DNA from 4 places in the Staphylococcus sp. GW823-FHT05F06 genome. Region 2 is predicted to be linked to each of the others. Evidence: riboswitches for the same ligand, from Rfam matches in the RefSeq annotation. Region 2 holds a riboswitch; each other region holds the start of a gene.
The links. A riboswitch is a leader RNA that binds a small molecule or an ion and turns the genes downstream of it on or off. The one in region 2 is predicted to bind S-adenosylmethionine.
Positions count from the first base shown of each region.

Region 1 (5,835 bases), on a different contig from region 2:
AAAACGAAGTATTGTAAATAAAGATGCCAGTAAATGAATTTATGAAAACTCATTTACTGGCTATTATGCTAGGGAATTATGTCCCAGCCTCTTTTCAGTTTAGTTATGACGCTGTTCCTCAATTTCATCTATCACATTTTGCATTTGATCAATCATCAATTCAAATCCATGTGCTGTTGAATCATGATATTCTTTTTTCTTTTGCTTATATTCTAATGTTGTTAAACGTCTTTCCTTTTCAACAAAAGAGCGATAGTAAAAGAACATTTGAGTTCCGCCATTCTCTCTTTCAAAGAACTCTACTTCAATGACATCCTCTTCCTCACTTAGTCCTGGCATTCCAATCGTCATCTTGATATATTCATCTAAAACTAACTCTTCATATGTACCTTCAATGATGTTTTGTTTACCGTTTCTACTATCAATGATGCGATACTTTCCTCCCTCTTGAATATCTGCATCAAATGATTTATTCGTGCGTTGAGTGGTCATAAACCATTTTTTTAAGATATCTGTTTTTGTCCATGCCTCATAAACGACCTCTGGTGTATATTTGAGTAATCTCTCAATGTCGATTTCTACATATTCATTTTCCACATTATATTTTGCCATTTCATTTCACCTACTTTCACTCTTAATACTATTTTAACGTATTTGAGCTAGGTCACAAACTTTGAGCTCTATAAAATTAAATTATATTAAATAAAACTTATAATTTTAGTGATTTTTAACTTTTTAAATTCAAGATTGAGTGTATAGTCTTGTCTTTATCAATATTTTACTGTTATTCTAAATTGTTTGATACTCAACTTAAAAATAAAATACAGATGGTGTGTATCAAAGAGTCATTATAAAACTGTCAACAATCATAAGATTGTTGACAGTCAATATATACTATGGGGCATATTTTATTTCTTTGACGATTGATTTAAACGAGGTACTCTTAAAATAATTGCTACTAATCCACAAACACCTAATAATATTGGATAAATACTATATTGTAACATTAGGAATGGGGAAATTCCGGCTACACCTGCTGCTGAAATCACTTGTGGACTGTATGGTAATAATCCTTGAAAACACCCACCAAAGATATCTAATATACTTGCTGATTTCCTTGGATCGACATCATATTCATCAGCAATATTTTTAGCTAATGGTCCAGCCATAATAATAGAAATTGTATTATTTGCTGTTGAAATGTCAGCTGCACTCACTAAACTCGCTATACCTAGTTCTGCACCACGCTTTGATTTTACTTTTGACCTTACAAAATTAAGCAACCAATCAATACCACCATTATGTTGGATAATTCCTACTAGACCACCTATAAGCAATGCAATCATAGCAATATCTTCCATTCCGATAATACCTTTAGAAATAGCATTTAAAAGGCCATTCCAACCAAAAGAACCATCAATCAGTCCAATTATACCGGCTAATACAGTACCTCCTATTAATACAATAATTACATTAATACCAACTAACGCAAGAATCAAAACTAATAAGTATGGTATGACTTTAATTAAATTATAATCATAGTTTTTAGTATGATCTATAGAAATACCATTTGTTAAAAAGAATAAAATGATGATTGTAATAATCGCACCTGGTAGTACAATTTTAAAATTGACTTTAAATTTATCACTCATTTTTGTTTTTTGTGTTCTTACTGCTGCAATAGTGGTATCAGAAATCATAGATAGATTATCACCAAACATCGCTCCCCCAACAACTGTTGCCATGGCTAATGCAGCTGGTACATCTGTTGCTTGTGCAAATCCAAAACCTACTGGTGCAATAGCTGCAACTGTGCCAACAGAAGTCCCCATTGAAATTGATACAAACATACAAATAATAAATAGCCCAACAATTATTAGATTTTGAGGAATAAGTGATAAGCCTAAATTAACTGTAGATGACACGCCTCCCATTTTTTCAGCAGTCGTCGAAAAAGCTCCAGCAAGGATAAAAATAAGCATCATCAAAATGATATTAGAGTGACCTGCACCTTTTGTAAATACCTCTACTTTTTTTGCAAAAGTTTCCTTGCGGTTCATAAGTAAGGCAACAATAACAGTAATTGTAATAGCAACATTTAATGGCATAGTGGTAAAATCACCAGAAATAATACCAACACCTAGAAATAGTAAGACAAATAACAATAAAGGAATTAATGCCCAAGCATTGCCATTCTTCATCTCTTTCATAATCTAACCTACTTTCCCGTATAATGGATTGATAGATTTTATACTAAAAAATTCCTATCTATTTAATCAATAACTCAAAAATAAAAAACCAGGACACGTAATCATGCCCCAGTCTCAGTTAACGTCGTGTTTAACCTTATCTTCTAACCTTCTCGGTTACTGGAATTGGCACATGATACAATGTTGCCGAAGCTTCTTTGGGCCAGTCCCTCCACTTCTCTTGATAAGTTATTGAATTGTGTTTAACGTTACAAGATATTTGCAATAACGTCAACACTTATTATTTTAAATATTTTAATAATAGTTTACATATTTTCAATAATAGTAAAGTATTTTTCGAAAATAGCCACACTTATTGATGCTAAGATAAAAATCGTTACTGCAAGTCCAAAAATAACCATCAACTTTAAATATAATGATATGAGCATTGAAATGATTACTACAACAATCACAGTAAAAAATATACACTTAAGACGTTGTGCTTTATGTCTTGATATTACTTTACGTTTTATCCGTTCAGATGATAACGTCTCCTCTAATTGAAGTGATGTAATATGTAATTTTGTTTCTAATAAAACCACAGTACCCACTGTTGATACTAGAATAAGTATCACTATCCATAAAGGCTGTTGCTTTATAAAGCCAACCACGTAAATACCAAAATATAGTATGCCCGAAATCATACCAAGGATACGATCGAGTTTAGGGCTCACCCATATCATATGATTTCTAATATTATTATTAACAAAATATACATTTTTCAATCCATTCGTTATAAAAGCAATAATCACTATGACATGTATCAATGTGGGATAATCATTAAAAACGTAAAAGATAATCAGTCCTATGACGAAAATGAGCAATGGCATGAATTTATATAGATATGCTTTCATCAATGACACCCTTAAAATGAGATTTACATATGTATTTTTATTTTTATGAGGTAGGCCGATTAACCGTAAATGTTTGACCTAACAAAGAGTAATCATTTCCAGCTAACCTAGCTACCGGATTTAATTGATTTGCATCAATTTTACTATCTTCAAAATAAACTTCTTCATCGATATGGTACACGACAATTTCACCAATTATCAAATCACTCCCGTTATCTTTGTTGCCCAATTGTACTATTTGATGAAGCTTACACTCAAACCTTACTTTTGCTTCTTTGATTGCTGGAACTTTAATTAAATCTGAATCAATCATACTTAGAGAGGTTCTTTTAAGTTCATTAACACCATATTCTAACGGGGCAGCAGTTTCATTCACATCATTAACAATAGCCTCATCAGTAATATGCACTACAAACTCACCTGATTGTTCTATATTTATTGAGGTGTCTTTTCTATTTCCCTTTGTACGTTGAACAGCAATTGCAATCATAGGTGGTGTATGATTAACTACATTAAAAAAACTAAACGGGGCTGCGTTGATATCCCCTTTTAAATTTTGAGTAGTTACAAATGCTATCGGCCTAGGTATAATACTTCCACTAAGTAATTTATAATTTTGCATATCTGAAAGTGTTTCAGCTTTTATTTTTTTCACTATCAATCAATCCAATCAATTTTTATTAAAAATATAAAATTTACTATTTAACTATTGTTGTCCCTTTGCAGACATAATTATAAATAAAAAGTTAAAGAAGATCGTATATTCAATTGAATCACTGTTAGCCTATAAGATAAGAAAGCCTAGGACATTGATATTTGTCCTAGGCGCTTATTATCATAAACAAATCTTATATTAAACTGTATAGGTTTGTATGATGTTTAGCACCTTCGTCGTGCTTTCACTTCGAAAAATATATACTAATCAACATGCTATAGTTAAGTTAATCTATTTGAGTCCCACCAGTCACACCATATACTTGACCGGTAATATAACTTGCATCATCAGAGGCTAATAACACATATGTCCCAGCACATTCAACTGGCTGGCCGGCACGTCCTAACGGTGTGTTTTGTCCAAAAGTAGGTATAGCGCTTTGTGGTTGTCCACCGACAATTTGAAGTGGTGACCAAAACGGTCCAGGTGCAACACAGTTAACACGAATACCTTTAGGGCCAAGTTCGGCTGAAAAACTCTTTGTTAAAGATATAATTGCAGCTTTCGTTGCAGCATAATCATGAAGAATTGGACTAGGATTATAACCTTGAACTGAAGATGTTGTTGTAATCGAGCCTCCTGGTTGTAAATACTCAAGCGCTTTTTGGACTGTCCAAAATACCGGATAGACATTCGTTTCAAACGTTTCGGTAAAATCTTGAGTTTTAAACTCCGATAATTCATCTTGATAAAGTTGATGACCAGCAACCAACGTTACATTGTCTAAACCACCTAATTGCTGATAAGCCTTTTCAACCATGTCATAGTTGAATTGTTCATCTCTAATATCACCAGGAATTAAGATAGCTTTTTGCCCAACATTTTCAATAATCTGTTTTACATCATCGGCATCTTGTTGTTCACTTGGTAAATAATTAATCGCTACATCTGCACCTTCTTTAGCATAAGCAATTGCTGCCGCACGTCCAATTGCTGAATCGCCACCAGTCACTAGTATTTTAAAGCCATCTAATCGATGGTGGCCATGATAAGAATCTTCCCCACAATCTGGTTGTGGTGACATTTTAGCTTGTATACCTGGAACTTCTTGTTCTTGTTTTTCATAATTATCAGTTTTAAATTTATTGCGCGGATCTTGAGCTGACATTTCAAATCATCTCCTAATTCATTTAATGCTTTCTGTATACCCAGTTATCATGTACGTTTAATCATAGAAAATCTGAAATCACTTCAATTTATAAAATTATGTCAATAAACGTTGAACGAGCTGAACGAAATATTGAGGAACTTTTTCCAAAATACGCTCATCTGGATGATATTTAGGATGATGTAAATCATATTTACTGTCGGAGCCAATAAATGCGAAAACACCGGGGTATTCTTCTGTATAACCTGAAAAATCCTCTCCAATAGTAACCGGTTCATCGAGCATTGATACATGATAGCCAACATTTTTAGCGACCTCGATTGCTTCTTGTGTTAGATGTGCATCATTTACTACTGCACCAGGTAGTCTTGAATAAGTTAAATCAATATCCACATTAAAAACACGACTTAAACCATCAGCAATATTTTTCATCCTATTTTCAATATAATGACGTATATCCTCATCGAATGAACGAACAGTGCCCTGTATATAAGCTTTGTCAGCTATAACATTCCATGTGTTACCACAAGAAATTTCACCGATTGTTACAACTGCACTATCAAAAGCTGATAAATTTCGACTCACAATAGTTTGTAAACTATTGATAAGTTGTCCTACGACGATGACTGGATCGTTTCCTTGTTCAGGTTTTGCAGCATGCGCACCTTTACCTTTAATATTAAACTCAAAACGATCGACAGCAGAGGTAATTGCACCCGATTTAATAGCAAATTCACCAACTTTTAAAGTGGGATAATTATGAAAACCAAGTACTGCTTTAGCTCCTTTAAGTACTCCAGTATTTATGATTTCAAATGCACCATGCCCTAATTCTTCAGCAGGTTGAAATATTAATCGAACGCGTCCATTTAATTCATCTTCAATCTCTTTTAGTTGAATACCAGTAGC
Region 1 covers NZ_JBXAHW010000004.1:76-5,910, forward strand. The annotation lists gene AC1Q7N_RS03650 (SRPBCC family protein) at 100-612, opposite strand; gene AC1Q7N_RS03655 (Na+/H+ antiporter NhaC family protein) at 909-2,210, opposite strand; SAM riboswitch class I at 2,344-2,440, opposite strand; gene AC1Q7N_RS03660 (hypothetical protein) at 2,516-3,103, opposite strand; gene AC1Q7N_RS03665 (flavin reductase family protein) at 3,147-3,758, opposite strand; gene AC1Q7N_RS03670 (SDR family oxidoreductase) at 4,045-4,926, opposite strand; gene AC1Q7N_RS03675 (amidohydrolase) at 5,023-5,835, opposite strand, start outside.
Region 1: it holds a riboswitch for S-adenosylmethionine, as region 2 does, so the genes downstream of both, AC1Q7N_RS03655 (Na+/H+ antiporter NhaC family protein) here and metX (homoserine O-acetyltransferase MetX) in region 2, are expected to answer to the same signal.

Region 2 (5,835 bases):
TTCTTTAAATTAATACATAAATCAATTACCCCAAGTAATCCAACAATATGCGTTGCCGGTGTAAGAAGTGTCCCTACTACCATAACAAGAATTGTTGCGAAGTTCGGCCATCTTTTAGCTTTACCAAAGAAGTGAATGACACTTAATCCTTGGATGTACATCACTAATGATAACACAACATCAAAGTTTAACACGATGCTTTGGAACGTACTTGGTTCACTTGCAATCATGACACAAATAAGTACTATAAGATAAAACCATAGTAAATTACGGCTCATTTGCCATGCGAATAAAGGTTTAAAAATAGGTGTTGCTACTTTAAATTTGCGTAAAATTGGAAATGTAATAATCAGATTAATTAAGACAAAAATGAAAATAACTATAATTAGAAAACTAGGGAGTTGGACCGTCATTTGTCGGAAACTTTCCTCAAGAATCTGTCTATAGTTTGAATCGATTCCACTTGTTAAGAAAGCCTCATGCATTGCATTTTTAAAAGGCTTAATTAATACAGCTGCCGTCGGGATTTTATCGAATGTTTGTAATAACATCCATCCAATAAGTGTAACTAAACTTAATGAAGCTGTTGAAATATAAAGAATTCGTTCTTTAGATGTTCTTTCCTTAAGTAATTGTCCGATAATCGCACTTAATAATAAGATTAAGACCATCATACTTAAGACAAATGTATTACCTAATAATGTTGTAAGTACAACTGTTACTAATGCGCTAATTCCGAATGATTGTATGGAACGATTCCATAAAACAATACCAGGAATCGTTGCAAATAAACATAAAATCAAGCCGAGAACAGGTAATACATGCGTTACTAAAGCGACTACTAATAATGAAATAATTGCTAAAATAGTTGCTTTAGGTTGTATTTTTGAAAACACATACGCCACTCCCATACTTTTTTGACTATAACTCCTATTTTAACCTCTTTGCTAAAATTTAACAATAAAGTAAAGCCATACTACCAATGACAGGTTATGCATAAGTACGACATATGAAATAGGCTTTGCTTATATAATCTTCTGTAGGACTATTTTTATGCCAAATAATACTTATCTTATGCCAAAGAAAAATTTACCTACTCTGCACTGTTTAGTATTTCTTATGCGTGCTCATGGGGATTTTGTTCTATTATAAAACTTTCCTATTTACGTCGGAATTGTTTCAAATTTAAGAAATGATATAAATTAGGCGCCCAATCATTAAAATTTAGAAGAAAACCATCATGTCCAACATTATCTGGTACGAAGAAATGACGATGATATTTAAAACGTTCTCCTAAAGCTCTTACTTGATCATCAGGATAAAGTAAATCATCAATAAAGCCCATAGTTAGTACTTTCGTTTCCAACGATTGAAAGACTTCATCAACATCATCTCTCCCTCTATCTAAATGATGACTATCTAAGACGTCTAGCAGTGTTAAATAACAATTTAAATCGAAATATTCTTTGAACTTATCACCTTGATGTTGTTGATAGCTCACTACTTCATCTAGTGTAAAACGTTGATCATAACTTTTAGACGATCGATACGTGAGGAAGCCGAGTTGACGTGCGATACTTAAACCTTCTTTACCACCTATATGTATAGCTTGTCTTGCAATCTCGTTAAAAGCACGACTATAGGAGGACGTTTTATCAGTAGCGGCTAATATGATTGCTTTTTCCACCTCGAATTGACGATTATAAAGCAATTCCATAGCTTGCATGCCACCTAAACTGCCTCCAATGAGAATATTAATCTTCTTAAATTCTAATGCTTGTATACCTAACTCAATAGCTCTAACTATATCCCTCAATGTTAAATGTTCTGGGAAGTTGTCATCATTTAATTTAGAACTCGAACCAAATGGACTTCCAATGACATTGAATGTAAGAAATTGATAATCATGAACTGGAATGTAGCCACCATCAATGATTTCTCGCCACCAGCCAGGTTGCGCATCCGTACCGTATGTTAAATGATTGCCAGTAAGTGCATGACAAACAACGACAAGGGGTTGACCAGGAAGTCCTACATGTTCATAACGTAGACGTAAATGATCAATCGTTTCACCAGATTCAGTTATAAACTCACCTAGTTCTAATGTATTAACCGTGTAATTCGTCATAATAGTTCCATACCTCCTTCAACTAAAAAAGTGCCTTACTCAAATGATGTAAAGGCACTTATCGTACTTATCATTCGAGTTGCTCGTTGGTATTAGCACCGTGCTATTTAAAGTCGGTTGCTGAAGCTTCTACGGGCCAAATCCCTCTGCTTCTCAAAATAAGGTTAGGTAATTTAATTGTATTGTGATGTAGAAATGCATTTCGTCTCTAATAGTCTAAATTTTCTAATTATTTTAATTTTAACTAACTTTTTCTGTAAGTTCAATGAATTGATATGATTTTCAAAGATTAAAAGATTAAACGTAAGCAAGCAATGACAAATATACCTCCGAGAATTGTCACTGTTAGACTACGTGTGAAAATAGCGAGCATCACAGTTGGCACGATTGCAATAATATAAGGTAAATTAAGCGTATAACCAAATGCATGATCATGTTGTTGAATTACACCATCTATAATAAGAGCTGTAAATAAAGTGATAGGAATAAAAGAAAGCCATTTAATTACAATTGCTGGTAAGTTGACACGCGATATCATAACAAATGGAATAACTCGAACGAGTAATGTGACCACGCCACATAAAATAATAAGTACTAATGTATGTAAATCTGTCGTCATTTGTCCATCACCACCCCTAACAATGCAGCAACAATTGCGGCTATTAAAATTGCTAGGTATGAAGGTAGAATTGAACTTAGAAGAAGCATCATCACAATCACACATACAATGAGTACAATATATATTCTCAATCGTGATTTCTTAATCCCTTCAAATTGAGATATACATAAAAAAATAAACATTGCGGTAATTGCAAAGTCTAGGCCGAGCGCATCAGGATTTGAAATATACTCTCCGAAAATGGCACCGATTACACAGGAAACAGTCCAAAATAAGTAAGCAGTAATATTTAGTCCGTGTAGCCATCGATCGTTAATTTTTTCACCTTTAACATATGGTGTTATAGCAACGCCAAAAGTTTCATCTGTTAATAACGTTCCAAGCCCTACCCTATTCCAAAATCCATATTGCTTATAATTAGGTGCTAAAGTCATACTTAATAAGAACATTCGAGAGTTAACGATAAGTATTGTAAGCACAATTGCAGAAATAGGGGTGCCTGCAATCACTAATGTACAAATAATAAATTGGGCTGCACCAGCATAAATAATCAGACACAATAAAATAATTTCTAAAACACTGAAATTTTGGGAGACTGCCACAATTCCAAACGATAGTCCTACACCTGCATAACCAAGTAACGTGGGAATACACTCTTTCACACCTTGTTTAAACGTAAGGTGAGTCATATTATCAGCCCCAGTCTCTCCAATAAAATAATAAAATCAGTCTAATACACTTAATTATTTTATTCAATATATTTAAAGACCGGTATGTGTGCCGTCATACATACCGATGTCTAAAAAAGTGAATATGTAAAGGTTTTATTTTTTCAGAATTTTCTTTCTTATTTTTAGACCCTCTTTTTAACTTCTAGCTTTAAAATCAAAATGTTTACAACATTACTTTTAAAGTTTATCAAAAAATAATAGTTACTGAACTTTTGCAACTTTTTAAAACATCATTGATTTTTAATTTTTTATTAAAATTTTATTTAGAAATAGTAATTTCCAAAAGATACTTAATTTTGTTTGATATAATCACACCATCAAATGAAACGAGGTGTAACAATATTGAATTGGCAACGTAAATGTATACTAACTACTTTGTTGGTTTTAAGTAGTTTATTTTTAGTATTTTCGACTATCACATATGCGAGTGAACGTGATTTTAAAGACAGTCTTAAAATCACTACACATAACGTGTATTTCTTACCTACTGCTATCTACCCTAATTGGGGACAATCTCAGCGCGCTGATTTAATTTCAAAAGCAGATTACATTCAAAATCAAGATGTCGTGATTCTAAATGAATTATTTGATAAAAAAGCTTCAAAAAGATTGTTAACACGTCTACATTCACAGTACCCTTATCAAACACCTATCGTTGGTAAAGGTACAGAAGGTTGGCAAAATACTTCTGGTACTTATAGAAAAATTAAAAAAGTAAGTGGTGGCGTTGGTATTGTGAGTAAATGGCCTATCGTACAACAAGAACAACATATTTATAAAAAAGGTTGTGGGGCTGATATGGCAGGTAATAAAGGCTTTGCCTACATTAAAATTAATAAGAATGGCAAATACCACCATATTATCGGAACACATCTACAAGCTGAAGATCCAACATGCTTTAAAGGAAAAGATAAAGACATTAGACAGAGTCAAATGAGTGAAATTAAACAGTTTATCAAAGACAAGAATATCCCTAAAAATGAACCCGTCTATATCGGTGGTGACTTAAATGTCATTAAAGATTCAGATGAATATCAACAAATGGCAAATAACTTAAATGTTTCATTACCTACTCAATTCGATGGTAATGCATATAGTTGGGATACTAGCAGTAATAGTATTGCGAAATATAATTATCCTAAATTAGAACCTCAACACTTAGATTATATTTTATTAGATCATGACCATGCACAACCAAGCTCATGGCATAATGATACACATAGAGTGAAGTCACCAGAATGGTCCGTGAAATCTTGGGGAAAAACATACAAATACAATGATTACTCAGATCATTACCCACTCTCAGGCTATGCATCAAATGAATAGGACGATTGATACATTTAATTATTAAATTTTAATATTTAGAATAGGAGCTATATGAAACATTGGCATTATACTTCGAATTTCATATAGCTTCTTTATGATATTATTTTATGGTTATATAAAAATAAACGTTGTTTGACAAACTAAGTTAAATATTTTGAATATGAATGATAACGTTTAAAAAATCAATTTCCACTATTTTATATTTTTACAGGCGTTATCTAAAAGATAAATACTTGCTACTTCATGTACTATTTTCATGATTTTATAACTCAATCTATGACAATAAATATTCACTATTTTTTAGACATTCGTTTGTGTGACGTCAGACAACCGTATCTATAAAATCGCTTTTATACCAGTATTTTAAATCGTGAAAATCATTTTAAACTATTTTAGACATCCATCCCTAATTGAATATAAAAATACCAATTTCGCCTTTATATATTAAAAAACTGTCGATAAGTTTATAGAATCTTATCGACAGTTAAATAACTTTTTAATATTGTAATCATCTAGTTAAGTTTATATGATTATTTGATTGGTTTTTCAATTTTAGTTTTGCCACCCATAAATGGTACTAATGCTTCAGGAATTGTTAATGTACCATCTTCGTTTTGATAGTTTTCAACGATGGCTGCAAATGTACGACCTACTGCTAAACCACTACCATTTAATGTGTGTACTAATTCTGGTTTAGAAGCAGCATCACGTTTGAATCTGATATTTGCGCGACGTGCTTGGAAATCAGTACAGTTAGAGCAAGAACTGATTTCTTTATAATCATTGTAACTTGGTAACCAAACTTCTAGATCATATGTTTTACTAGCACTGAAACCAATATCGCCAGTACATAAGATAACACGACGGTATGGTAAACCTAATTCTTCAAGAATAGCTTCAGCATTTTGTGTCATTTCTTCTAAAGCATTCCAAGAATCTTCAGGTTGTACAATACGAACCATTTCAACTTTATCAAATTGATGTAAACGAATTAACCCTCTTGTATCTCTACCAGCTGATCCTGCTTCACT
Region 2 covers NZ_JBXAHW010000003.1:39,565-45,399, forward strand. The annotation lists gene AC1Q7N_RS02955 (YybS family protein) at 1-911, opposite strand, end outside; gene metX (homoserine O-acetyltransferase MetX) at 1,160-2,128, opposite strand; SAM riboswitch class I at 2,193-2,293, opposite strand; gene AC1Q7N_RS02965 (AzlD domain-containing protein) at 2,418-2,747, opposite strand; gene AC1Q7N_RS02970 (AzlC family ABC transporter permease) at 2,744-3,436, opposite strand; gene sph (sphingomyelin phosphodiesterase) at 3,821-4,804, shown strand; gene serS (serine--tRNA ligase) at 5,335-5,835, opposite strand, start outside.

Region 3 (5,835 bases), on a different contig from region 2:
AGATTCTAAAGCAATCGAATCTTTTTTAGGACTTAATTTTTGGTCAATCGCATAGTTAGAATTAATGATTACTGCGTCAGCGTCTTGATTTTGATAGATTTTTGGTAAATATTCTGCTGATTGTTTGTTGTTAAATTTAATATCTTTTTTGTTTTCAGTTATGTCATCAAATTTAGCATTTTCAATTTTAACGCCTTTTTTAAGTTTAATAAGACCTTCATCTACAAAGAATTTTAAGAATCGTCCTTGTTCAGCTGGGTTATTTGATACATATACTGTTGCACCTTTAGGAAGATCTTTTAAGCTTTTATATTTTTTTGAGTATACAGCCATAGGTTCTAATTCAACATTCCCAGCCGATTCAATTTTATACCCTTTTTCTTTACTTTCAGTATTTAAGTATGGTGTATGTTGGAAGAAGTTCGCATCGATTTCACCTTTGTCTAATAATTTATTAGGCGTTGTGTAATCGTTAATTGATTTGATTTTTAAATCATAACCTTTTTTCTTCAATAATGGTTTTGCTTTTTCTAAAATTTCAGCGTGTGGTGCTGGAGATGCACCTACTGTGATAGTTTTTTCCTTATCTTTACCTCCACCACATGCAGCTAAGGCAATCGTTAAAGCCAATACTAAAATAATTCCGAATAATTTTTTCATAGAATATAATCCCCTTTTCTTTAGCGTTTATCGATTTTATTTGTAAGCCAATCCCCTAGGAACTGGATTATAAATACAATAATTAAAATAAATACTGTTGAAACTAAAATGACATCATTTTGATTTCGAGTAAATCCTGTTAAATATGCTAAATTACCTAAACCGCCTGCGCCAATAACACCTGCAATAGCTGTAGAACCTACCAAAGCAATTGCAGTAACGGTAATACCTGAAACTAAAGCAGGCATTGCTTCAGGAAGTAGCACTTTTCTCACAACTATCGAAGTGTTCGCTCCCATTGACCAAGCAGCCTCTATAACACCTTTATCAATTTCTTTAAAAGCAATCTCGACCAATCTAGCGTAGAATGGTGCTGCACCAATAATAAGTGCTGGTAATGCACCAGTTGGCCCACTGATTGTTCCGAGAAGTATACTTGTAAATGGAATTAACAGTAAAATTAATATGATAAATGGAATTGCTCTAAATAAATTAACAATGAATGACACAATCGTGTAGAAAATCTTAGCAGCCAATGAGTTACTTTTCGCAGATAAAAAGAGTAATACCCCTAATATAAGTCCAAAGACAAATGCAAAAAGCGTCGAAACAACAGTCATATATAGAGTTTCTAAAATTGCCTGCCAAACCTCTGGCCACTGAACATTTGGCATTGTCACCATTTCGTGAAATATTTCACCATAAGATTTACCCATGTTTTAGCACCTCCACATTAACGTGTTGTTCGTGAAGATTATGTTTAAATTGCTTGAAATGTTCTTCACTTATATGTGGTATGTGAATAACTAAAAATCCAAGCGAACCGTTTTTAGTATTCTTAATATCTGCTTCAAGAATATTCACATCTATGTTATGCGTCTTCGTCATATAAGATATGATAGGCTCAGTTGTATTTTCACCAGTAAAGTTTAACCTCACGATATATGCATCATGATCTAATGGCTCCAAATACTCTAAAGAATCTTCAAAATCATCGTTTAAATCATCTTTCACAAAACGTTTTGTTACTTCGTGTTGTGGATTCTCAAATACTTTACTTACCGCTCCCTGTTCGATAACTTTACCGTTTTCCATTACAGCAACTTCATCACAAATTCTTCGTATAACATGCATTTCATGTGTTATAAGTACAATAGTTAAATTTTGTTGTTCCCTTACCTTCAATAATAAATCTAGAATTTCATCTGTAGTTTGTGGATCTAATGCACTTGTTGCCTCATCGCATAACAATACATCTGGATCATTAGCTAATGCTCTCGCAATACCCACTCTTTGTTTTTGTCCGCCTGATAATTCAGACGGATACGCACTTTCTCGACCTTTTAGGCCGACAAGTTCAATGAGTTCCAATGCTTTTTGTTTAGCTAGACCACTTGGAACGCCAGCAATTTCTAATGGAAATGTTACATTTTTCAATACATTTCTTGACCATAGAAGGTTAAAATGTTGAAAAATCATACTCACTTTTTGTCGTTTTTTTCGTAACTGTGATTTAGATAATTGACTTATATTGTCACCATCTATAATGATTTCACCTGACGTTGGAGATTCTAAGTTGTTAAACATTCTTATAAGCGTACTTTTGCCAGCTCCTGAGAAACCAATCACACCAAAAATAGAGCCGGATTCAATGTTTAAATCAACGTGATCAACAGCAAGAACATCTTTATCCTTGGTATGATAGCGTTTAACAATTTGGTTTAGCTTAATCACGTTAATAGCCTCCTTATGTTGCTTAGTAATCAAATTAAAAATGCTTTCTCAATTTTTAGAAAATTTGAGAAAGCATTTGTTGAAATGTTCTTTCTCTCATCTTCTAAAGTTATACTTTATGTGAATTGGCACCATTTCTATTTTAGACGGTTGCCGGGCTTCTTAGGGCACATCCCTCCACCTCTCTCGATAAGAGTTAAAGCATATTTAATTTGTATTAATCCTACCATCGTACTAATGTTTCGTCAATAATTATTTTAAATTTTCTAACAAATAAGTAACTGACTGAAATGCGTAGATTCTTTTTATCTCTTCCTCTCTACGCATAAGCAACAAAACAGGAACAGACATAATTTGTTTCTCTTTACTCCATTCAGGATAAAAATTAAGATCTATTTTTTTTATTGGCAATTGTAAGATTTCATTAGCAATATCCAACATCCTTTCAGAAATCTTACATGTTCCACACATTGGTGTATAACCAAATATGAGATGTTTTTCTTTATTAAAATTAACAGTTATGTCTTCAATATCCTTCAATTTATTCATTTACTAAAACTAGCCTTTCAGTTTTTAAATTATTCATAAGTTTCTTTTCTTTTTTTACATTAAAACCATATCTACTTAATACATGTGCTAAATAATTTTTAGGACACTTAGCAACCTCACAAAACGTTTTATCAACATAAATATGTTCACTTTCGCTTAAATAACGTTTAAACCATTTTCTAATTTTTTCACCCTCATCATCAGAATCGGCAAGAACATAAACTTGTTTGTCATAAAGTGTTTCTATCATGTTGTCTATCTTATCTATACTCATAGTCCCATGTGTACAAATGATATTTGCAGGTTCAGCGATTACTTGTTGTACTCTTTTCTTATCCGATTTACCTTCAACAATAATAACCTTATTTACAATAGCCATGTCAATCCACCTTCTAAGCGTCAAAGTAACTATCACTATCATCATTCACAAAATCCCCAAAACCTAAACATTTAGTGACACTGCAATTTTTAATTGCTAGTGTCACTTATGCTTGAGCTTTGCTCAAGCGTTCCTCTTTTTCACTGCAATTTTTAATTGCTTGTGTCACTTATGTATGGGCTTTGGCTTACGTTCCAGATTAAAGTTGTTCCTTATAAAAAAACTCCTTGATTAAATCTAATCGAGGAGTTTGCAATCATTATTCACCAATCATTTCTGAGTATTGATCTGCTGATAATAATTCTTCTAATTGACTATCGTCACTAATTTCAATTTTAACCATCCATGCTTTTTCGTATGGCGATTCATTTACAAATTCTGGGCTATCTTCCAATTCTTCATTAACTTCAACAATTTTCCCAGAAATTGGCGCATACAACTCTGATACTGTTTTTACTGATTCCACACTACCGAATGTGTCACCTTCATTTAATTCATCGTCAGTTTCAGGTAGCTCAACAAATACGATATCACCTAATTCGTTTTGTGCGTATTCTGTAATACCAACTGTTGCTACATTATTTTCAATTTTAACCCACTCATGCTCTTTAGAATATTTAAATTCGCTCGGTACTGCCACGAGAATCCCCTCCTGATTAATTTAATTACAATTTAATGATGCCACACACATATTATTCATTCAACTATTATTACAAAGAATAAATGAATTAAAATTCGTTTTTAAATATACAAAACACCATTTTAATTTATATTTTTTTATTAATGTTCACTTTCTCTAAATTAATATCACACCTATAACCATTGGTGTTGATACTCATTTTCTTTAAATCCTAAAGTCAAATGGTTACCAGAAATAGCTAATGGACGTTTAACCAACATTCCATCTGAAGCAAGTAGTTCTAGTTTTTCATCATCAGACATATTTTTAAGTTTCTCTTTTAAATTTAATTCGCGATATTTGATACCATGTGTATTAAACAACTTATTAATATTCACACCCGTTTTATCTACGATATTTTTGAATTCTTTTTTAGTCGGTGTATGTTGAACAATATCAATGGATTCATAATTCACATCGTGCTCATCTAAAAACTTTGCAGCCTTTTTGCACGTTGTGCATTTCGGATACTGATAAAATTTAATCAATTACCTTTTACCTCCTTCTCTCTATTAACTTAAATATATCATGATATTTAATTGAACGCTTTAATTTTCAAGCTAATATTTTTGTTAATGTGCAGTCATTCGTTATAATAAGTTTACCAAATTACAAAAGGAGTAGATAGTGATGAAAAATATTCATCAAACCGAAGAATTTAATTCTACTATTGGTAGTACTGATCCAGTAATTATCAAGTTTGAAGCCGACTGGTGTCCAGATTGTAAAGCGATGGATATGTGGATAGATCCAATTGTTGAAAAATATAATAATTATCAATGGTATGTGGTCGATCGTGACGAATTAGAAGATGTGACAACTGAAAATGATGTTATGGGTATCCCAAGTATTTTAATATTCCAAAATGGTAAAAAATTAGCACACTTGCATTCAGCAAATGCTAAATCACCTGAACAAGTTGAATCATTCTTGACTGAACATTTAGATCAATAATATTTAACTAAAAAACCTGAGACATCATCAAACGTCTCAGGTTTTTCTTGTATTATTCGTCAGTAACTAAAGTAAATACTTATGTTTTCAACTCTGTTACTCACTGTATCGGTGAAACGATAAACACAAATTCCATCTCACCTAATTTTAAATTTTAATACACGCTCAATATCACGGATGATTTATTCAAATTCGGTAATAAGATTTTTATTTTTACGTTTAGCCTTCGTTGGTACTTCTTCTAAATCAGTAAGATACAAAAATCCTGCTAATATTTCATTATCCTTTACACCCAAAGCTTTTCGTATTTTAGGATCAAAGATATATTGTGGCGACTTCCAACAAGTACCAATACCCGCTTCGTATAAAAGTAACATTAAATTTTGAGCAAAAGCTCCAAATGCAAAATAATTTTCACGACTTTGACGTTGTCTTGGATCATCTTTTAAAATCAACAACAACATGCCACCTAAATTTGTTACTGCATGAAAGTGATCCTCTCGCTTATCCGGACTATCTGGAAAAGCAAATCTTGTGATATCCCTACTAAAATCACCGAGTTTATCTTTTGAAATATGAACCAATCTCCATGGTTCTCTCATACCATGATTTGGAGCGTCAGTAGCTTTATATATTGCATCGTAAACCGTTTGATCATCAACCACCATATCGTGTTTAAATTTTTTGACGCTTCTACGATTAGATATAGCTTCTTGTAATTCCAATGTATTTCGCTCCCTTTATTTTATACATGATAACCATTATCAATTATAAGATACATTGTTATTGAATTCAAACTTACAAGTTAATCCTCATAAAAAGAAACCATGGATTTTAACTTAGAGACATGTATCTGTCCGGGTGCTTGTGGTTCTTCTAT
Region 3 covers NZ_JBXAHW010000018.1:27,329-33,163, forward strand. The annotation lists gene AC1Q7N_RS10320 (MetQ/NlpA family ABC transporter substrate-binding protein) at 1-660, opposite strand, end outside; gene AC1Q7N_RS10325 (methionine ABC transporter permease) at 681-1,376, opposite strand; gene AC1Q7N_RS10330 (methionine ABC transporter ATP-binding protein) at 1,369-2,394, opposite strand; SAM riboswitch class I at 2,488-2,590, opposite strand; gene AC1Q7N_RS10335 (thioredoxin family protein) at 2,647-2,943, opposite strand; gene AC1Q7N_RS10340 (toprim domain-containing protein) at 2,936-3,322, opposite strand; gene gcvH (glycine cleavage system protein GcvH) at 3,582-3,962, opposite strand; gene AC1Q7N_RS10350 (arsenate reductase family protein) at 4,136-4,489, opposite strand; gene AC1Q7N_RS10355 (thioredoxin family protein) at 4,632-4,955, shown strand; gene AC1Q7N_RS10360 (nitroreductase family protein) at 5,138-5,680, opposite strand; gene aroD (type I 3-dehydroquinate dehydratase) at 5,761-5,835, opposite strand, start outside.
Region 3: it holds a riboswitch for S-adenosylmethionine, as region 2 does, so the genes downstream of both, AC1Q7N_RS10330 (methionine ABC transporter ATP-binding protein) here and metX (homoserine O-acetyltransferase MetX) in region 2, are expected to answer to the same signal.

Region 4 (5,835 bases), on a different contig from region 2:
CTTCCATACCTCTCCAAGTATCAATCATTACCGCTTCATTTGTACCTGGCCAATGCATCAGATATAAATCTAAATAATCCAGTCCTAATTTTGCAACAGATTGTCGATAGGCATCTTCCACATTTTGACGTCCAAAATCAGTTAGCCATAATTTAGAAGTTATAAATAAATCTTCACGACTTAAACCAGTCGATTCTAATCCTTCTTTAATACCTTGACCTACCGTTTCTTCGTTACCATAAATCATTGCCGTATCTATACTTCTATAACCCCGTTCGATAGCATATTTTACAGATTCTCTACATTCATCGCCATCTTTTACTCTATAAGTTCCGAGCCCTATTTTCGGCATTGTTCTTCCGTTATAAAATTGAACCGTCTCCATATAATCTCTCCTTTAATCATTGTAATTGAAAAGTTTACTAGTAATACATACCCTCTTTTTACTATTTAAAAAAGTAATACTATCAAATCAAAAAAGCCTTCAAAACAATTAATTTGTAGTAATTGTTTTGAAGACTATAATAAGCACTCATATGAAAAATAAAGTATTTCTTTAATAATTTAATTGAATGACTCGATTTTAACCATGATATCTTGTAAATCATCCACATTGTACTGTATGCGTCCATGGAAAACAAACTTGTTGAAGAATTCATCTAATTGTTCAGGACCAACTAAAACTTTAACATTTGATGACTGCGTATAATGAGAAATTGTAACATCATTATCCTTTTTAGGATTAAAATACAGTATTGATGTAGGCGTATATTTGGTATTCAATTCATTTTGTAAATCTCCTGCTAATTTTTCAATATGTTTAATCTTATCTGAATAATTAACAAAAGATAATGAATGTTGATCTTCATTTTGATCTAAGACCAATGTCTGTGGCTGTGATGAATCTAAGTCGAGCGTGTCAAAAACTTGTGACATCGTAGGTAATTCTTTAAATTGCGCACCACTAATACCATTATAAACATGGCCTTTTAATAATTGAGAATCAATTATATATAAGCCAGTTCGTGTAAGTACAAGATGACTCACACGTTCAATATTAGTTAACTCATTACTAGGCAAGAAAATATTTGCCATAATATGCATATCTTCAGGGCGTATTCTCTTTTCATTTACTAGTCTCTCACGAATACCAATTAATCGCATATCTGTAACATATTCACTATGATTTTTTGAGAATAGTTTCAACGCATCAATTTCACGATTTTTGTTACTAACTGTCACGTCAAAATCTTCTTTTTGTTTTGTAACAACTTTTTTATTCTCAACTCTCTCTTTTTCTAAAGCTTCTTCATGAGATTCTTTTAGATGTTGTTCTTTTTCTTTATAATGTGCTTCTGTTTGATTCTTCACTTTCTTCTTACTATGGTTCGCTATTAAGAAGAGTATAAAGAATAAAACAGCCACAAGTATTGCAACAATTAAGCCAATTACTGTCGGTGAAGAAAAATCCATTAAAACAACGCTCCTTTATCAGTTTCAATAACTCTAATTATAATAGAAAAAAGGCTTATTTTCGACATATATTTTATAATTATTTATTTTCTATTTTACAAGTCATTGAATTTCAACAGCATCTTTTAAAACATTGACTTTATCTAATTTTTCCCATGGTAACAATACGTCTGTACGTCCAAAATGACCATACGCTGCTGTTTGTCTATATATCGGTTGTTTTAAGTCTAACATTTTAATGATACCTGCTGGTCTTAAATCAAAATGCTTTCTTACAGCTTCAACTAAACGTGCTTCTGAAACCTTTCCAGTATCAAACGTATTAATTGAAATGGAAACGGGTTCTGCTACACCAATTGCATATGCAAGTTGTACTTCACATTGTTTAGCTAAACCAGCTGCAACAATATTTTTAGCTACATATCTTGCTGCATAAGCTGCTGAACGATCTACTTTAGTAGGATCTTTACCACTAAAACAACCTCCACCATGACGGGCATAACCACCATACGTATCAACTATAATTTTACGTCCAGTTAAACCAGCATCTCCTTGAGGTCCTCCAATAACGAAACGTCCAGTCGGGTTAATGTAAAATTTAGTTTCATCATCTAATAAAGCTTTATCTACAGTTGGGTAAATAACATGCGTTTTAATGTCTTTTTCAATTTGTGCTAACTCTACATCTTCAGCATGTTGTGTAGAAACTACAATGGTATCAATACGTCTAGGTTTGTCATCTTCACCATATTCAACAGTCACCTGTACTTTTCCATCTGGACGAAGATAATCTAAAATTTCATCTTTTCGTACATCAGCCAATCGTTTAGCAAGTTGATGCGACAGGAATATAGGTAGAGGCATATACGTATCAGTTTCATCAGTTGCATATCCAAACATTAATCCTTGGTCACCTGCACCTGTTGCTTCAATTTCTTCTTCAGAAATATCATTTCGATACTCAAGAGCTTTGTCTACACCCTGTGCAATATCAGGAGACTGTTCATCAATCGCAGTTAACACTGCCATTGTTTGTGAATCATAACCATATTTTGCTCTAGTATAACCAATATCTTTAATCGTTTCTCTCACCACTTTAGGAATATCTACATAAGTAGTTGTTGAGATTTCTCCAGAAATAAGTGCCATTCCTGTTGTTACTGTTGTTTCACATGCTACACGAGCATTGGGATCATCCTTTAATATTTCATCAAGAATGGCATCTGAAACTTGGTCAGCAATTTTATCAGGATGGCCTTCAGTAACTGATTCTGAGGTAAATAATCGTTTATTGTATGTCATCATTTTCTCCTTTAAATAAATTACGAAAATTCTCTTTAAATATGAGAGCTAAATAAAAGAGCCTTCTTCACTATATAGATAGAGAGAAGGCTCTTAAACGTCCATTCGCTCTTATCGTTCAGACCATATTTGTCTGCAAACGGTTTGGCACCTTTCTTTAAATAAAGAGGTTGCTGGGTTTCATTGGGTCCATGTCCCTCCACCACTCAGGATAAGAGAATCCGTTAAACTTAATAATATCTAATTCAAAGTATGTTGTCAATTTTATACATTGTCACTATTTCTATTTTAAAGTGGATAAATTCAATCGGTATGTTATACTATCTAAATGTAAGGGCTTACATAAATTATCGTATGGAGGGATTGGGTATGTCTATAGATACATACACAGAAACACTTAAGATAAATCAGCTAATAGAAAAAGCTACATCACATTTTCAACTATCATCAACACAATTATACAAAAAAATTTTAAAAAATCATGAGGGTGAGTTAACTGAACTGGGGGCAATAAATGTTAAAACAGGTAAGTACACTGGTCGTTCACCTAAAGATAAATTTATAGTCACTGAACCATCGTATAAGGATAATATAAATTGGGGAGATATCAATCAGCCCATGGATGAAGAAACATTTCTAAAACTTTACAATAAAGTACTCGATTATTTAAATCAGAAAGAGGAACTTTACATATTTAGTGGATATGCAGGGAGCGATAAAGAGTCACGTCTTAAACTTAAGGTGATAAATGAATTAGCTTGGCATAATTTATTTGCTCGTAACATGTTTATTCGTCCAGAATCTATAGATGAAGCTCAAAATATAAAACCCAACTTCACAATTGTTTCAGCACCTCACTTTAAAGCTAATCCCAAATTAGATGGGACACATAGTGAAACATTTGTCATTATATCTTTTAAACATAAAGTGATTTTAATTGGTGGCACAGAATATGCTGGTGAAATGAAAAAAGGTATTTTCTCTGTAATGAACTATTTGCTTCCAATGCAGGATATCATGAGTATGCATTGTTCAGCTAATGTTGGAGAAAAAGGAGATGTAGCACTATTCTTTGGATTATCAGGAACTGGTAAGACGACGCTTTCTGCCGATCCAAAACGTAAGTTAATTGGTGACGATGAACATGGTTGGAATAAAAATGGCGTTTTTAATATTGAGGGTGGATGTTATGCAAAAGCAATTCATTTATCTAAACAGAAAGAGCCTCAAATTTATAATGCTATTAAATACGGAACAATATTAGAAAACACAGTTACAAATGATGACGGTACGGTAGATTTTGATGATAACACCTATACTGAAAACACTCGCGCCGCCTACCCTATTGACTATATAGAGAATATTGTTACACCTTCAAAGGCAGCACATCCGAATACGATTATTTTCTTAACCGCTGATGCATTTGGAGTTATCCCTCCTATTTCTAAGCTAACTAAAGATCAAGCAATGTATCATTTCTTAAGTGGATTCACGTCTAAACTAGCTGGAACAGAACGTGGTGTTACTGAACCTCAACCTTCGTTTTCAACTTGCTTTGGTGCACCATTCTTACCTTTAAGTCCAACAAAGTACGCTGATTTACTTGGAAATTTAATCGATATTCATGATGTAGATGTATATCTAGTAAATACTGGATGGACAGGTGGTAAATATGGTATAGGGCGAAGAATTAGTCTACACTATACTCGTGAAATGGTAGATCAAGCTATATCAGGTAAATTAAAAAATACTAAATATATTAAAGATGATACATTTGGCTTAAATATTCCAGTTCAGATTGACAGTATACCTACAACTATTCTGAATCCTATCAATGCTTGGAACAATAAAGATAACTACAAAGTACAAGCTTACGATTTGATTCAACGCTTTAATAATAACTTTAAAAAATTCGGCAAGGAAGTTGAACATATTGCCAACAAAGGTGCATTTAATCAATAATTAATATACACATTTATCACGCTAAATTTAAAAGCATTGTGCCTGAGAAAGCTTTTAATATCTCGGGCACTTAAATTTTTATTTAAATGACGATGGAAATAATAATACATTTATTTGAGGATATCTGGATATGATAATACATTTCTAGAGTTTCAAACAGTCTCTTTATTTAATAACTAATTATTCCTAATATCTACATTGCTATCATCAACTTGTATAATCCATTGTCACTATATATTTAAATTTTTATTTTCGACGTCGTTCATCCATTGATGTATATATCGAATTACGTCTCTCATCGCAGGAGGTCGTGGTACATGACCTTCATCCAATTGATAATAGGTTTGATAATAAATTCCTTTGGATTTTAATTTTTTTTCTAAATCATAAGCTTGATGTATTCCAACTTGAATATCTTTGCCACCATGAATAATGAGAATAGGAGGACTATCTTTTTTTATAAATTGCATTGCATCTCTGCTTTTATAAGCTTTCGCATCTTTTTTTGGATGTCCAACCATTCGTCGTAGCATACCTCTCAAGTCAACTCGTTCTTCATACATTAAATGTATATCAGATACGCCACCCCAAATCATATAACTATCTACAGGCAAATCATTAAAAGTAAGTAATCCTTGTAGACCTCCACGTGAAAATCCTACCATATGTATAAATGCAGAAGGATAGTTTTGATTTAAAAGTCGAATCAAATGCGTTACATCATTTAAATCACCGCGGTAAAATTCATCTCTTCCTTCACTTCCATTATTTCCTCTATAGTAAGGACCTATAACTAAAGTATATTCATTTGCAAATTGCATAAGTCTTGCAGCTCTCACTCTTCCAACTTGCCCTTTACCACCTCTTAAGTATATAACGATACGTTTGATATCTTTTTTATTTTTCGGAATCATCATCAGAGCCTTGACTTTTAAATAATCTACAAGATATGTTACTTCATTAAAAAAATGAGTTTCATATTCGATTGGCATGCGCTTTTCCTTAATAAAATCCAAGTGTTTTCACCCTTTCCAAACAATGAAGAATCGCCTTATCATTGATTAAAAAACTTCTTTTATTTAAAGGAATATCATTAAT
Region 4 covers NZ_JBXAHW010000015.1:593-6,427, forward strand. The annotation lists gene AC1Q7N_RS09560 (aldo/keto reductase) at 1-385, opposite strand, end outside; gene AC1Q7N_RS09565 (hypothetical protein) at 565-1,473, opposite strand; gene metK (methionine adenosyltransferase) at 1,576-2,775, opposite strand; SAM riboswitch class I at 2,884-2,993, opposite strand; gene pckA (phosphoenolpyruvate carboxykinase (ATP)) at 3,145-4,737, shown strand; gene AC1Q7N_RS09580 (alpha/beta hydrolase family protein) at 4,968-5,753, opposite strand; gene ytkD (RNA deprotection pyrophosphohydrolase) at 5,740-5,835, opposite strand, start outside.
Region 4: it holds a riboswitch for S-adenosylmethionine, as region 2 does, so the genes downstream of both, metK (methionine adenosyltransferase) here and metX (homoserine O-acetyltransferase MetX) in region 2, are expected to answer to the same signal.